DNA from 3 places in the Paenibacillus sp. DS2015 genome. Region 3 is predicted to be linked to each of the others. Evidence: riboswitches for the same ligand, from Rfam matches in the RefSeq annotation. Region 3 holds a riboswitch; each other region holds the start of a gene.
The links. A riboswitch is a leader RNA that binds a small molecule or an ion and turns the genes downstream of it on or off. The one in region 3 is predicted to bind thiamine pyrophosphate.

Region 1 (4,219 bases), on a different contig from region 3:
ATATGTGTATTTGAACATTACATCTGAAGATATTCAGAGCATAGCGGATGAAGAGAATGATCGTTCATTTGATTGATTAAGGTAGGCTCAAGTACTGATTCTTAAGACAGCAAGCCATCGGTAGAATGACAATTCCACTGATGACTTGCTGTCTTATTTGAAATATAAGAATTTATATGTTGTACATAATAAATGATCCTTATATTTTTACGAGAAACGGATGCCGTCCCTTGAAAGGACGGCGCAGCCGTTTCTTCTTATGTGTTTATGAATTCAGAGTTGAGTAGTATTGCGAACAAAATGCGCAGTGGCTTCTTTAATAGATTTCGCACCTGCTATAGCTGAAATAACAGATACGCCGTCTGCACCAGCAGCAATGATGGAAGCCGCGTTGTCTATCGAGATGCCACCAATCCCTACAAGCGGGATTGAAATTCCCTGTTGGCGTAATTCGCGGATTAAGGTTGTGCCCAGCACTTCTCCAGCATCATCTTTGGAACGTGTTGGAAAGATCGGGCCGACCCCCAGATAATGTGCCCCATCTTGAATCGCTTGTTGCGCTTCCTCCAAGGTATGGGCTGAGACACCGATTATTTTGTGATAACCAATTCGCTCACGGATGGAGCTTGCGGGTTCATCGTCTTGACCCACATGAACACCATCTGCGTCAAGGGCGATCGCGAGGTCGATATCGTCATTGACGATGAAAGGGATGTGATGTTCTTGGCACAGTTGTTGAAGTTCTCTAGCGAGTGTAAGCTTGGCTTCGCCGATCAAGGCACCTGCGCCTTTTTCGCGAAACTGGAATAATGTCATACCGCCAGCAATTGCCTCCGATAATACCTCGATCGGATCTTCCGTACAATTGACACTACCCATAATGAAATAGACTTTCAGCAATGGACGAACAGTTTCGCTATTCATGTTAGACATGATCTTCGCCTCTCCTTCTCCGTTGATAAGCAAAATGGTTCGTTGGACCATGACCAGCACCGATTCCTAATGGGTCCTCAATCGCCGCTTGGATGAATTGTTTCGCTGTTTGAATAGCTTCAAGTACGGATTTTCCTGTAGCCAACTCAGCTGTAATCGCTGCTGAATAAGTACAACCTGTACCATGAGTATGTCTTGTCTCAATCCGTTGATTCTCCATATAGATGTAACGATGCCCATCATACACAAGGTCTACGACTTGATCGGTAGAAGCATCATGTCCGCCTTTCATGACGACATAACGAGAACCCATCTGATGGATTCGTTTCGCAGCCTCTTCTCGGTCACTTAAGCTTATAATGGACATCTCGGTAAGGATTTCTGCTTCTGGAATGTTGGGCGTGGTGACCAGAGCAAGTGGGAGTAGGACTTGGATGACGGATTTAATCGCTTCTCGTTGCAGAAGTGTAGATCCGCCCTTGGCCACCATCACGGGATCGACGACTAAGTTGCGCCAATGATATTGCTCGATCTTAGCTGCGACAATCCGGATAATCTCTCCACTGAATAACATCCCTGTCTTTAATGCATCAGGTTCTAAATCTTCCCCAATGGAGTCCAGTTGCATAACCATCGCTTCGGTAGTCGTGGGGAAGACTCCTTGGACTCCTAAGGTGTTCTGTGCTGTTATTGCGGTAATGGCTGTCAACCCATATACACCTAATTCCTGAAAAGTTTTGAGATCGGCTTGAATCCCTGCTCCACCGCCACTATCTGACCCTGCAATCGTTAACGCTTTATATATACTCATCTCTAGGTCTCCTCCAATCTTCTGAGTCTTAGTGGTGAATCGTTCCTGTAACTTCTTAGACTTGGTGGATTTGGGCTCTTTCTTGTAAAGTTTCTGGTGATACGCATGCCAGTTGGTTCAATAATTCAATCTGAAAGCTTCCAGGCCCTTGATGTGCTGTCATCTCAGCAGCTATTTCAGCGGCAACGCCATAGAAAGCAAGCGCCTCGGTAACGGATTCCAACCATGCTTGTTCGCTAACTTCGCTTACAGCTAAGAATGCTCCGATAATAGAGCTGAGCAAGCATCCAGCCCCTGTAACTTTAGTTAGCAGAGGATGACCATTACGGGTGGTGTAAGTCCTGCGTCCATTCGTAATCACATCTTCCTTTCCCGTAATGACAACAATACATCCTAGCTTTTGAGCAGCCTTTTGTGCTAGAAGAACAACATTGCCTTCGCCAACACCTGCATCTACACCTCTGATGGACCATTCCTCACCTACGACGTTTGCTACTTCTGCAACATTGCCCCTGAGCACGGCAAGCTCAATTTCCTGAGTGATTCTCTGAGCAATTGTTGTCCGATAAGCCGTGGCACCTGCTCCAACCGGGTCAAATACGACAGGAACATGATTCTCATTCGCGGATTTTCCAGCAATAAGAATTGATTTCACCACATTTTCATCGAGGGTACCCATATTAACAACCACTGCACTTGCTAATTTAGCTACATCTGCCACTTCTTCATGCGCTTGAGCCATAAAGGGAGAAGCACCCAAAGCGAGCAGCCCATTGGCTGTGAAATTGGTAACGACCATATTCGTAATATTATGTATAAGTGGATTCTCCTGACGAACTTTGTTTAGAAATGACATGCTTAACAACCTCCTGAATTTTAGTTGGTTATATAGGATATGATAGCCGAATAGCTATAATTTCCCTTGAAACGGTTACCGTCCCTTTAAGGACATAGAAGTCAGTTCTTCTTGTAAACAAATAAAGGCCCAGCCATTTCCAGAAGGAAATGAGTGGGCCAAAAAGTTCAGTCAAGCCATAATATATGCATGATTTGAAAATTTCGTTCCACTTCCCTCCGCTGGTATAATCCAGATCAGGTTCCAAGGGTCCGAAGCTTAATGCTTCATCTCAGTCGTTAGACTCCCCTAGTGAAAAAACAGGCTGTATTCAATTCGTTGATGTAAAGAATATAACACAAAATTCCCATATGTAAAGCGACATTTAGGAATCAATACGGATTCTGTATCACAATTATCCTTAAACCTGTGGTATGATTATTTTTATTCTGCCAACCTTTAAGCGCGTGTTCAAAAATTCGACTTTTTGAACAACCTCTTTAAGAACAGTAGTAGATAGGAGGAACACTCCCTTGATTTCGTTGCATCAGGTAAGTAAAACTTTTGTGAGTTCGACTAACCATTTCCAAGCTGTTAATGCTGTATCTCTTCAAGTGCAAGAAGGTGAGATTCATGGAATTATTGGCACAAGTGGTGCGGGTAAATCGACTCTGTTACGGCTGATTAATTTATTGGAGAAGCCCGACAGTGGTAGTGTGATCGTGGGGAATCAGGATCTGACTCAGATGAGTGAGAAGGAGCTGCGCGAAGCTCGTAGGAACATCGGCATGATATTCCAAGGATTTAATCTGGTGAGCAATAGGACGGTTAGTGGAAATGTTTCCATACCGCTTGAATTAGCAGGAATACCGAGGCGTGAACGTGTGGAACGTGTAGATGAGTTCTTAGAATTTGTGGGGCTAGAGCATAAGTCGAAGCAATATCCTTCACAACTAAGTGGAGGAGAGAAGCAGCGAGTGGCGATTGCCAGAGCGCTTGCGAATCGTCCTAAAGTGTTGTTATGTGATGAACCTACATCCTCTTTGGACCCTAATACGACAAATGGTATTTTGGGTGTGCTGAAACGGCTCAATCAGAATTTCGGGCTCACGATCGTTATCGTAACACATGAAATGGAGGTCGTCCGCAACATGTGTCACAACGTATCCGTTATGGAGCTAGGCAGTTTAGTTGAGACTAGCGTGGTGGATCAACCACATGATTGAATATATCATGCAGTATGAGTCTGAAATATGGAAGGCTATTGGGGAGACTTTCGCTATGGTGGGGATATCCATTATCGCAGCGATATTAATAGGACTTCCGGTAGGTACATATCTATATTTGTTGGGGAAGGGTCAGTTATACGAGAATCGGTGGCTCTATGGGGTTTTGAATATGATCGTCAATATTGTGAGGTCATTCCCATTTCTGTTATTGGTCGTTTTTTTGATCCCATTTACACGTATTGTCGTTGGAACAGCACTAGGCACACTTGCGGCTTCGGTGCCGTTATCCATTATGGCGATTGCCTATTATTCAAGGTTAGTGGAGCAGTCCCTGCTAGAGGTTCCAAGAGGTGTGATCGAATCGGCTTCATCGATGGGAGCATCTACCTTCCAGATTATCGTCAAATTTAT
Region 2 (4,219 bases), on a different contig from region 3:
TTTCTTGCAGCCTTAATTAGGCTAGCTGTCTTCGCCAATCCATACTGATCCGTATCCTTATCTGCATAATAATCATAGTTCATGATGTTGACGTGCAAATCTGTTGTTTCCATAATCCGTAGCTTAGCCATTGCACTTTCTTCCGCTGCATGAACTGAGGCAAGGGAAAGGGATAGTACATTGAAAGCAACAACCGTTGATAAGGCAACTTTGATCATCTTATGGTGCGAATGAAACATAGAATCTCCCCTTTATAATTAAGTATATTACTTGGTCACATAGAGTTTATATCGATGTCATCTTTTAAATAAAGGGAAATGTTAAATCTGCACAATAAATAATGCCTGAGACCCGGTCTCAGACATTACATTAGTACTCTTGAACCACCACTTAACACTCAATTCAAAGGATTATGCGAGCCATACACGTTTATCATTATCTTTGTTTTGACCCGTATATTCGATACGATGGGGAGTAATATTTAAAACGACGTAATTGGGATCATTCCGTCCTGTGAACCATTTTTCAAGATCAGGATTCCACACCTTCTCGCGTATACCTTCGTCCTTACATATAGCACAAGTCCCTTCAATCTCTATAACATCCTTGCTTCCACCTATTTCATACCCCACTAACAAGGATACGTGTGGATTTTCTTCTAACTCTTCAACTTTATGTGTTTGGCGGTTCGTAGCCAAATGTAGACTTAACCCTTCATTAAACAATACCATGTACCTTTGTTTCGGTTTATTCCCCTCAATAGTAGCGAAGGTACAAACTTTATTGTGATCCAACGCTTTTACGATTTCCTGTTCCATTCGAGTTCTATCCAACATGACATTAAACCCCTTCCTTACCTTATATTGAATTACAAAATACACCTATCTGTAATGTACCCATCTCCTTCATTTTCAACACAGCTCATCCTTATCATTCGATGCGACTTTTACAATGACGAATGGCTTCCCATTAGGTATGATAGATAGAATGATCGCTAGGACTTATTGTCATAAAAAGGGGCTTGATTTCATCATGAAACGCTTAATTTGGATTGGATGTTTGTCTTATTTCTTGATTGGTTTGGCACATGTCGTACTCGGTTCTGTGCTTCCAGTCATTCTGGAACATTATGGTCGTGAATACAGTGCAGGAGGACAACTGATCTTTGCTCAGTTTGCTGGTTTCTTGGGTGGCGTAATGTTCTCCCCATGGTTAAACCGCCGGATTGGCAAAAAGGGTACTCTTCTTCTTGCCCTAGCTGCACTGTTTGTTGCAGAATCCGTATACACCCTCCTTCCACCGTGGGAATGGATGTATGTCACAGGAATTGTTGCAGGCTTTGGGTTCGGAATGATCGAAGCTGTCATTGGAACCATCATTATTGCAGGTGTTACCCATCAAACTGCTGTAGCTATGAGTAGACTGGAAGTCTTCTTCGGTGTAGGTGCAATGCTGATGCCACTGCTTGCTAGTGGTATGATTCACTTCGGCTGGTGGCGTTGGTCGTTTCTTGCCGTGGCTCTCTTCGCGCTCATTACGTTTATATGCTGGGTTAAGGGTTCCTTTGGCGCTCTAGATGCGATGTTGAAGGCACGTGACATAAACATTCAACAACCGAAGCAACCTAAAGTACCCGTGTATCACAAGGGCCAAAAACGTACACTAGTGATGTTTGTAGCCTTCTTCTTTCTATATGTTGGCGTAGAAATGAGCTTAGCGAATTTCATGCCATCTATGCTCATAGAGAAGATGAGTATGGATAAAGCAGGAGCTGCACTTAGCGTGACCTTCTTTTGGATTGCTATGTCTACGGGCCGCTTATTTGCAGGCTATATAGCTGAGAAAATTCGCTACCGTTCCTATGTACTCATAAGTTGCCTAGCTGCACTCTTCCTATTCACTCTTTTTCCATTTACGAATCAGGTCTGGTCAGCTTTTGCAGTAATCACACTACTGGGTCTGTTCATGTCAGGCATCTTCTCCATCACGTTAGTGTTTGCTAATAAACTTATGCCAGGTACAGAGGAGTCAACCACAAGTATTCTCATTGCTTCTGGAGGTGTGGGTGGTGCTGTCCTTCCTTTGATCATCGGCTGGAGTATGGATCATCTTGCAGTTAACCAAACAGCCAGTATGCTTGCGGTGTTCAGCGTGGGTCTGTTCCTGCTCAGTATAGCCGCATTTCGAGTTCAGCATAGATATGATCAAGTAGGATCAAGCAGTTCAGCGATAGAACTAACCAACCCATAGAGGGGTCACTGGACACCTCTTCCATTGTAGACTATAATATTCGTTGAAATGATCTAACTTCATAAGTACCAGGGGTGCTGGGATTGGCCGGCTGAGAGTGTGTCCCACAAGACACTGACCCTTATACCTGATCTGGATAATGCCAGCGTAGGAACGTAGCCGATATGGTTCATCCATATACCTATCTTGCGCCCATATGCGTCCCGATTACGGGACGCTTTTTTGTTGCACAATAACATAGCAGTTCACTGAAGGGGAGAAAAAGAGATGAGAAAGATCGGAACATTACTTCTCGTATGTATGCTTATACTAGTCGTAGCAGGATGCGGAGCATCTAACAAGAATGGGATTTCAAATACCAATGAAACGAGTCAAAAAGAAACAACACCTGAGGGCGAGGCATCACCCACATCCAAGGTACTAAAAGATGTTAAAGTTGTTCTAGATTGGACTCCTAATACGAATCATACTGGACTCTATGTAGCTAAGGATCAAGGTTACTATGAAGCCGAAGGATTAAACGTGGAGATCGTTCAGCCGGGTGCCGGAGGAGCGGATACAATGGTGGCCTCAGGTGCCGTGCCCTTCGGCATTAGCTATCAAGAGGGCGTAACGCAAGCACGCATCCAAGGTGTTCCCCTGGTGTCCATTGCAGCAGTCATACAACATAATACCTCTGGATTTGCGGCACCTGTAGATCGCAATATTAAGACACCGAAAGCATTCGAAGGCCAAACTTACGGGGGTTGGGGTTCTCCTGTAGAAGAAGCTGTAATGGATTCTATCATGGAGAATGACAAGGGTGATGTTACGAAGGTCAAGATTGTGAATATGGGCGAGGCCGATTTCTTCACAGCCGTGAAGCGAGATATTGATTTCGCATGGATCTTCTACGCGTGGACAGGTGTTGAAGCTGAGCTTCGTGGAGAGCCGCTCGATATGTTATATGTGAAAGACTACGCTAAAGAGCTTGATTACTACACGCCTGTTATTGTGACGAATGAGAAACAGATAGCGGATGATCCTGAACTCGTCAAGGCATTCATGCGCGCTACCTCCAAAGGCTATCAATATGCGATTGATAAACCTGAAGAAGCCGCTGTAATTCTCAGTACATTAGTACCTGATCTAGACAAGGAACTAGTCCTTGCTAGTCAGAAATGGTTGAGTCCACGCTATAAAGACGATGCTGAGAACTGGGGAGAACAGAAAGCCGAAGTATGGCAAGGGTATTCCGATTGGATGTATAACCATAAGCTTCTGGATAAACCGCTTGAAATTGAAAGTGCTTATACCAATGATTTTATACCTCAAGCACAATAACGAAGACTATATCTAACTACTACTACTACTACTACTACTACTACTACTACTACTACTACTACTACTACTACTACTACTACTACTACTACTACTACTACTACTACTACTACACTCTACTATGAAAGGTTGTTATACCATGGCCAATACTTTACTAAGCATTCAAGTAATCCCTAAAACACCTAATAATGAAGATTCGATTCCTTATGTAGATCGTGCCATTGAAGTCATACAACAATCTGGTGTCAAACATGAGGTTCATCCGCTAGAGACGACTATGGAAGGCGAGCTTGATGAGCTGTTGCGTATTGTTAAGAATATGCATGAAGCACTTGTAGTTGCAGGCAGCCCTAGTGTCATCTCTCAAATTAAAATTGCCCATAACCCTAAGGGCATAAGTATGGATAAACTAACGGAGAAATATCGTCCATGAGCCTGATATGGAACAAAGTGTGGCCGCCCTTAGTGGCGGTCCTCTTCTTTTTGGTGATATGGCAGCTAAGTACTTCACTCTTTAACATCGAAGAATGGATTCTCCCAGCCCCATCAGATATTGCACGTGAGGCTTCCGCTCAATCGGCAAGATTATGGGAACATACGCTAGCAACTGTAAAGCTAACTTTAGGAGGATTTATTATCGGAACGGGAG
Region 3 (4,219 bases):
TGGTTATTGAAGATTCACATAACGGCGTCAAGGCAGCTAAGGCCGCAGGGATGTTATGTATCGGGTTTCTAAATGAAAATTCTGGTAAGCAAGATTTGTCCTCTGCGGACCAAACGATCCAAAGTTATGAGGAGTTATGGAAGAATTCTACCAGAGTAGATTAGTCATATATTAAATATGGAGCTGGAGTTGGTCACAAATGGATCCAGATAGAAAAAAAGACTTTTATAAAAATGTGTATAAAATAGCTATCCCTATTACTTTACAAAGCTTGATCATGTCGCTGTTGTTTTTAACCGATCAACTAATGGTGGGGCAGCTCGGGGATACTGCTATCGCTTCCGTAGGTATAGCTACTAAAATTTTTAGTGTTATCTCCGTAGTTCTGGCAGGTATATCAATGGGTGTATCGGTCTATGCGGCACAATTCTGGGGGAATAGGGATACAAAGAGTATTTCACAATTACTAGGGCTGGGTTTGTTCATTGGTTTGATCCTTTCGTTCTTGTTTACGCTACTTGTCTTCTTTAACCCGCAGTACATTGTGGGACTTTTTACTACTGATAAAAGTATTATAGACAATGGTTACATATTTCTACAACTTGTAGCGCTAAGTTATATTCCTACCATGCTTACCATGATGTATTCTTCTATTTTGCGAAGTACCGAGCATGTTAAATTTCCAATGTATGCTAGTGCAGTTACCGTTTGTATTAATGTTTTACTTAACTATTTGTTTATTTTTGGACACCTAGGTTTTCCTGCAATGGGTCTGAAAGGTTCGGCGATAGCTATGGTCATTTCACGTGTTATTGAGTGTATATTGATCATTGGGGCAGTATATAAATTTCGCTTACCGGGTTCAGTTGATTGGAGGAATCTCTTCGGAATCTCCAAACCGCTTACTGTTAAATTTTTCAGTACAACCTATCCCATCGTTTTGACTGAATTAGTATGGGTTCTCGGAGAAACGGTTTATGCTGTTATCTATAGTCGAATGGGTACTGTTGAAATGACTGCTATGACGATTACCTTTCCCTTACAAGGCTTAAGTGTTGGGTTATTATCTGGTTTGGCAAGTGCCGCAGGAGTTATGGTGGGCAATAAGTTGGGTGCAGGTGAAAAAGATGTTGCTATCGATTACGCGAAGAAATTCATACGCTTTGGAATCATAATTTCAATATCTTTAGGAGTCGTTATTGCACTTACCGCTCCACTATATGTGTCAGCATTCAATATCTCTAGTGAAGCCAATCAATTAGGAATTTATATTATTTGGGTATTTGCAGGCTTTTTATGGGTCAAAGTAGCGAATATGATTATAGCTGGCGGGATCTTGCAGAGTGGCGGGGACAGTAAGTTTGTGTTTGCAATGGAGTCGACAGCGACTTGGCTTATTGGGGTTCCTTCGGCTTTGTTATTATCCTTCGTATGGAAGCAACCTATCTTTTGGGTCTATTTAGTTCTCTCTTTGGAGGAGGTTGTTCGCTTCGGACTTGGTTTGACGCGGATCTATTCTAAAAAATGGGTTAAAAACTTAGTTGATGGGATAGCGGCTTAAGGAGTAAAAACGGCTTGAATTTTCTCTCCAAACCCTTTACAGTTACGTAATGACTGTTTATAAAGACAAAATTGTTGGAGGGTTAAGACATGCTTATTAACGTTAAAACGTACATCAACAAATTAGAAGTAACAGAGTTATTATCGTATGCGGTTTTCCCAGATGATAAGTCTTTGAAGGCTGCTATAGAGTTGTATGAAGGTAACGATTCGTTACAATTATATGGTTTTGAGGATGAAGAACTACTTGTAGGTCTAATCGGGTTTGAGATGGATGCTGGCAGAGTCATAACCATTAATCATATTGCTGTATTACCTGAGAACCGTTTGAAGGGATACGGACGTGGCATGTTGCTTGAATTACTTGAAGCTCAAAAACCAACACAAATGATTGCAGAGACAGATGAAGAAGCAGTTGATTTTTATCGCAATATCGGATTTGTGGTATACAGCTTGGGTGAAATTTATCCTGGAGTTGAGCGGTTTCGTTGTGTATATGATGCAGAAGAAGTTGAAGAAGAGGATTAACGAATGCGCATTGTATGGAAAAGGAGCTATTCCGAAGTCTTCATTGACTAGAGGGAAGGCTTCCTTTTTTACACTAGAATAATAGTGATTTTCTTTTTCATTTATTCATGGTAGGATGTATCCAATTGAATACGTTAGATCACTAGGGGTGCTATTTAGCTGAGACGGAAGTGTGATTCCAAACCCTTTGAACCTGATCTGGATTATACCAGCGTAGGGAAGTGAGCTTATACTTTGGTTGAACTATTGTTTGTTTATGTACATATATGTACGTAGGTAGACATTCACTTGGCTATGGATCTAAAGCTCCCTTCTCTATGCAGAAGGGGGCTTTTTTTGTTGTCTTTCTTAGTCATTGGGTTATATGAATTTTCTGCGGGAGAAAACGTGAATCGGATTAAAATCATGTAGGAGGTAGTGTGATGTGTGTGTGATGTCAACCCGAGAGCTACACATAATCTCAAATGGTCAGAATGAATTGGAACGCTTTGTGTGGATCGCAGAGCGAACTCATACTTATGTAACAGCATTTCATTTGCGGGAGAAATTTAGCACAGCGGCTACGTTATGGCATGGGGTTATGGCGTTAAAAGCAGGCGGAGTTCCCATACATAAAGTGATCATTAATGATCGTGTAGATGTGGCATGGGCGGCGCAGACAGGTGGTGTCCAGCTAGCTTATCATAGCTTGCAAGTACAAGAGGTGAGGCGCTCTTTTCCAGGATTGCGCATCGGGTGTTCCGTTCATTCTGTTGAAGAGGCCGATGATATGAGCAAGTATGGTGCTGATTTTCTCCTTTACGGACATATCTTCGCGTCCAATTCTAAGCTTAATCAGGAGCCTAGAGGGATCGCTTTGTTGAAGGAGGTTGTCGATCGTGTTCAAGTTCCCATTATTGCAATTGGTGGTATTCAGCCAGAACACGTGCAACAGGTCATAGGAACGGGAGCAACTGGCATTGCTATATTATCTGGCATTACGTCAGCGCCTGATCCTATACAAGCGGTGAAAGATTATCGAAGAGAGCTAGATGCAGGAGGAGGTAAAGGAAGGTGACGAAGTCTAAGTTCTGGGATGCCATTATTGTGGGTGGAGGAGTAATAGGCAGTTCTATTGCCTATTACATGTCTGCGAGAGGAATGAAAGTAGTTCTTATAGACAGAGATCGATTTGGGCAACAAGCCTCGATTGCGGCAGCAGGGATGCTTGCAGCACAGGCGGAGATTAACGAAGCAGGACCCTTCTTCGATTTAGCAAGGACTAGTCGTGCGTTGTTTCCTCCGTTGGCGAGAGACCTTCAAGCGTTAACAGGAATGGATATCGGCTTCACGCGCAAAGGTCTGCTCCGAGTGGGGATCACTTCTGCGGATGTAGAGGCGCTTCAACAGACCATTGCTTTTCAACACAGTGTAGGAGAACAAGCGGAGTGGTTATCTACGGAACAAGTCATCCAAAGAGAGCCAGAGATTTCTAGGGAACTACGAGGGGCTATGTTGGTGGAAGGAGATGGGCAAGTAGATGCTCCAGTATTATCGATTGCCTATGCGAAGGCGGCAGTAGCTTTAGGTGCAGATATCAAGGAATTTACGGAGGTAAGATCACTTCTTATAGAGCATGGCCGAATAGCTGGAGTGATCACAAGCGAAGAAGTACTTCGTTCTGATCGTGTCATCATAGCCTCGGGAATATGGAGTGGAGCGCTGCTGGAGCAGGTTAGATTGAATTGTCCGATTTATCCGGTGAAGGGGGAGTGCTTCTCTGTGCTGACAGACAAGCCGTTAATTTCTTCTACGATCTTTAGTCATGGGTGCTATTTAGTCCCAAAAAAGGGTGGCAGGATCATTGTTGGAGCAACTAGTAAACTTCATAGTTATGATCGAAAGGTAACCTTAGGTGGAATATCAACACTTTTAGAAGCGGCAAAGAAGCTTGTGCCAAGCATTGTGAATGCCGAATGGGAAAAAGCATGGAGTGGGTTACGTCCACAGACTCTTGATGGCTTACCTTATTTAGGTGAACACGAAACATATAAAGGGTTATATGTAGCTGCGGGTCATTATCGTAATGGCATATTGCTAAGTCCAATTACGGGGAAATGCGTTGCAGATTGGGCAGAAGGGAAGTCGAAGA

Region 1: it holds a riboswitch for thiamine pyrophosphate, as region 3 does, so the genes downstream of both, thiM (hydroxyethylthiazole kinase) here and J2T13_RS15410 (thiamine phosphate synthase) in region 3, are expected to answer to the same signal.
Region 2: it holds a riboswitch for thiamine pyrophosphate, as region 3 does, so the genes downstream of both, J2T13_RS17165 (ABC transporter substrate-binding protein) here and J2T13_RS15410 (thiamine phosphate synthase) in region 3, are expected to answer to the same signal.

Annotation. Positions count from the first base shown of each region.
Region 1 is NZ_JBNPWS010000013.1:66,882-71,100, forward strand. It holds partial or broken gene J2T13_RS13160 (DUF1273 domain-containing protein) at 1-76, shown strand, start outside; gene thiE (thiamine phosphate synthase) at 274-933, opposite strand; gene thiD (bifunctional hydroxymethylpyrimidine kinase/phosphomethylpyrimidine kinase) at 926-1,744, opposite strand; gene thiM (hydroxyethylthiazole kinase) at 1,800-2,600, opposite strand; TPP riboswitch at 2,797-2,900, opposite strand; gene J2T13_RS13180 (methionine ABC transporter ATP-binding protein) at 3,113-3,805, shown strand; gene J2T13_RS13185 (methionine ABC transporter permease) at 3,798-4,219, shown strand, end outside.
Region 2 is NZ_JBNPWS010000020.1:92,181-96,399, reverse strand. It holds gene J2T13_RS17180 (bifunctional 2',3'-cyclic-nucleotide 2'-phosphodiesterase/3'-nucleotidase) at 1-239, opposite strand, end outside; gene J2T13_RS17175 (pyridoxamine 5'-phosphate oxidase family protein) at 411-836, opposite strand; gene J2T13_RS17170 (MFS transporter) at 1,033-2,250, shown strand; TPP riboswitch at 2,311-2,421, shown strand; gene J2T13_RS17165 (ABC transporter substrate-binding protein) at 2,518-3,573, shown strand; gene J2T13_RS17160 (thiamine-binding protein) at 3,710-4,003, shown strand; gene J2T13_RS17155 (ABC transporter permease) at 4,000-4,219, shown strand, end outside.
Region 3 is NZ_JBNPWS010000017.1:42,778-46,996, forward strand. It holds gene J2T13_RS15395 (HAD family hydrolase) at 1-164, shown strand, start outside; gene J2T13_RS15400 (MATE family efflux transporter) at 200-1,561, shown strand; gene J2T13_RS15405 (GNAT family N-acetyltransferase) at 1,651-2,088, shown strand; TPP riboswitch at 2,223-2,325, shown strand; gene J2T13_RS15410 (thiamine phosphate synthase) at 2,522-3,145, shown strand; gene thiO (glycine oxidase ThiO) at 3,142-4,219, shown strand, end outside.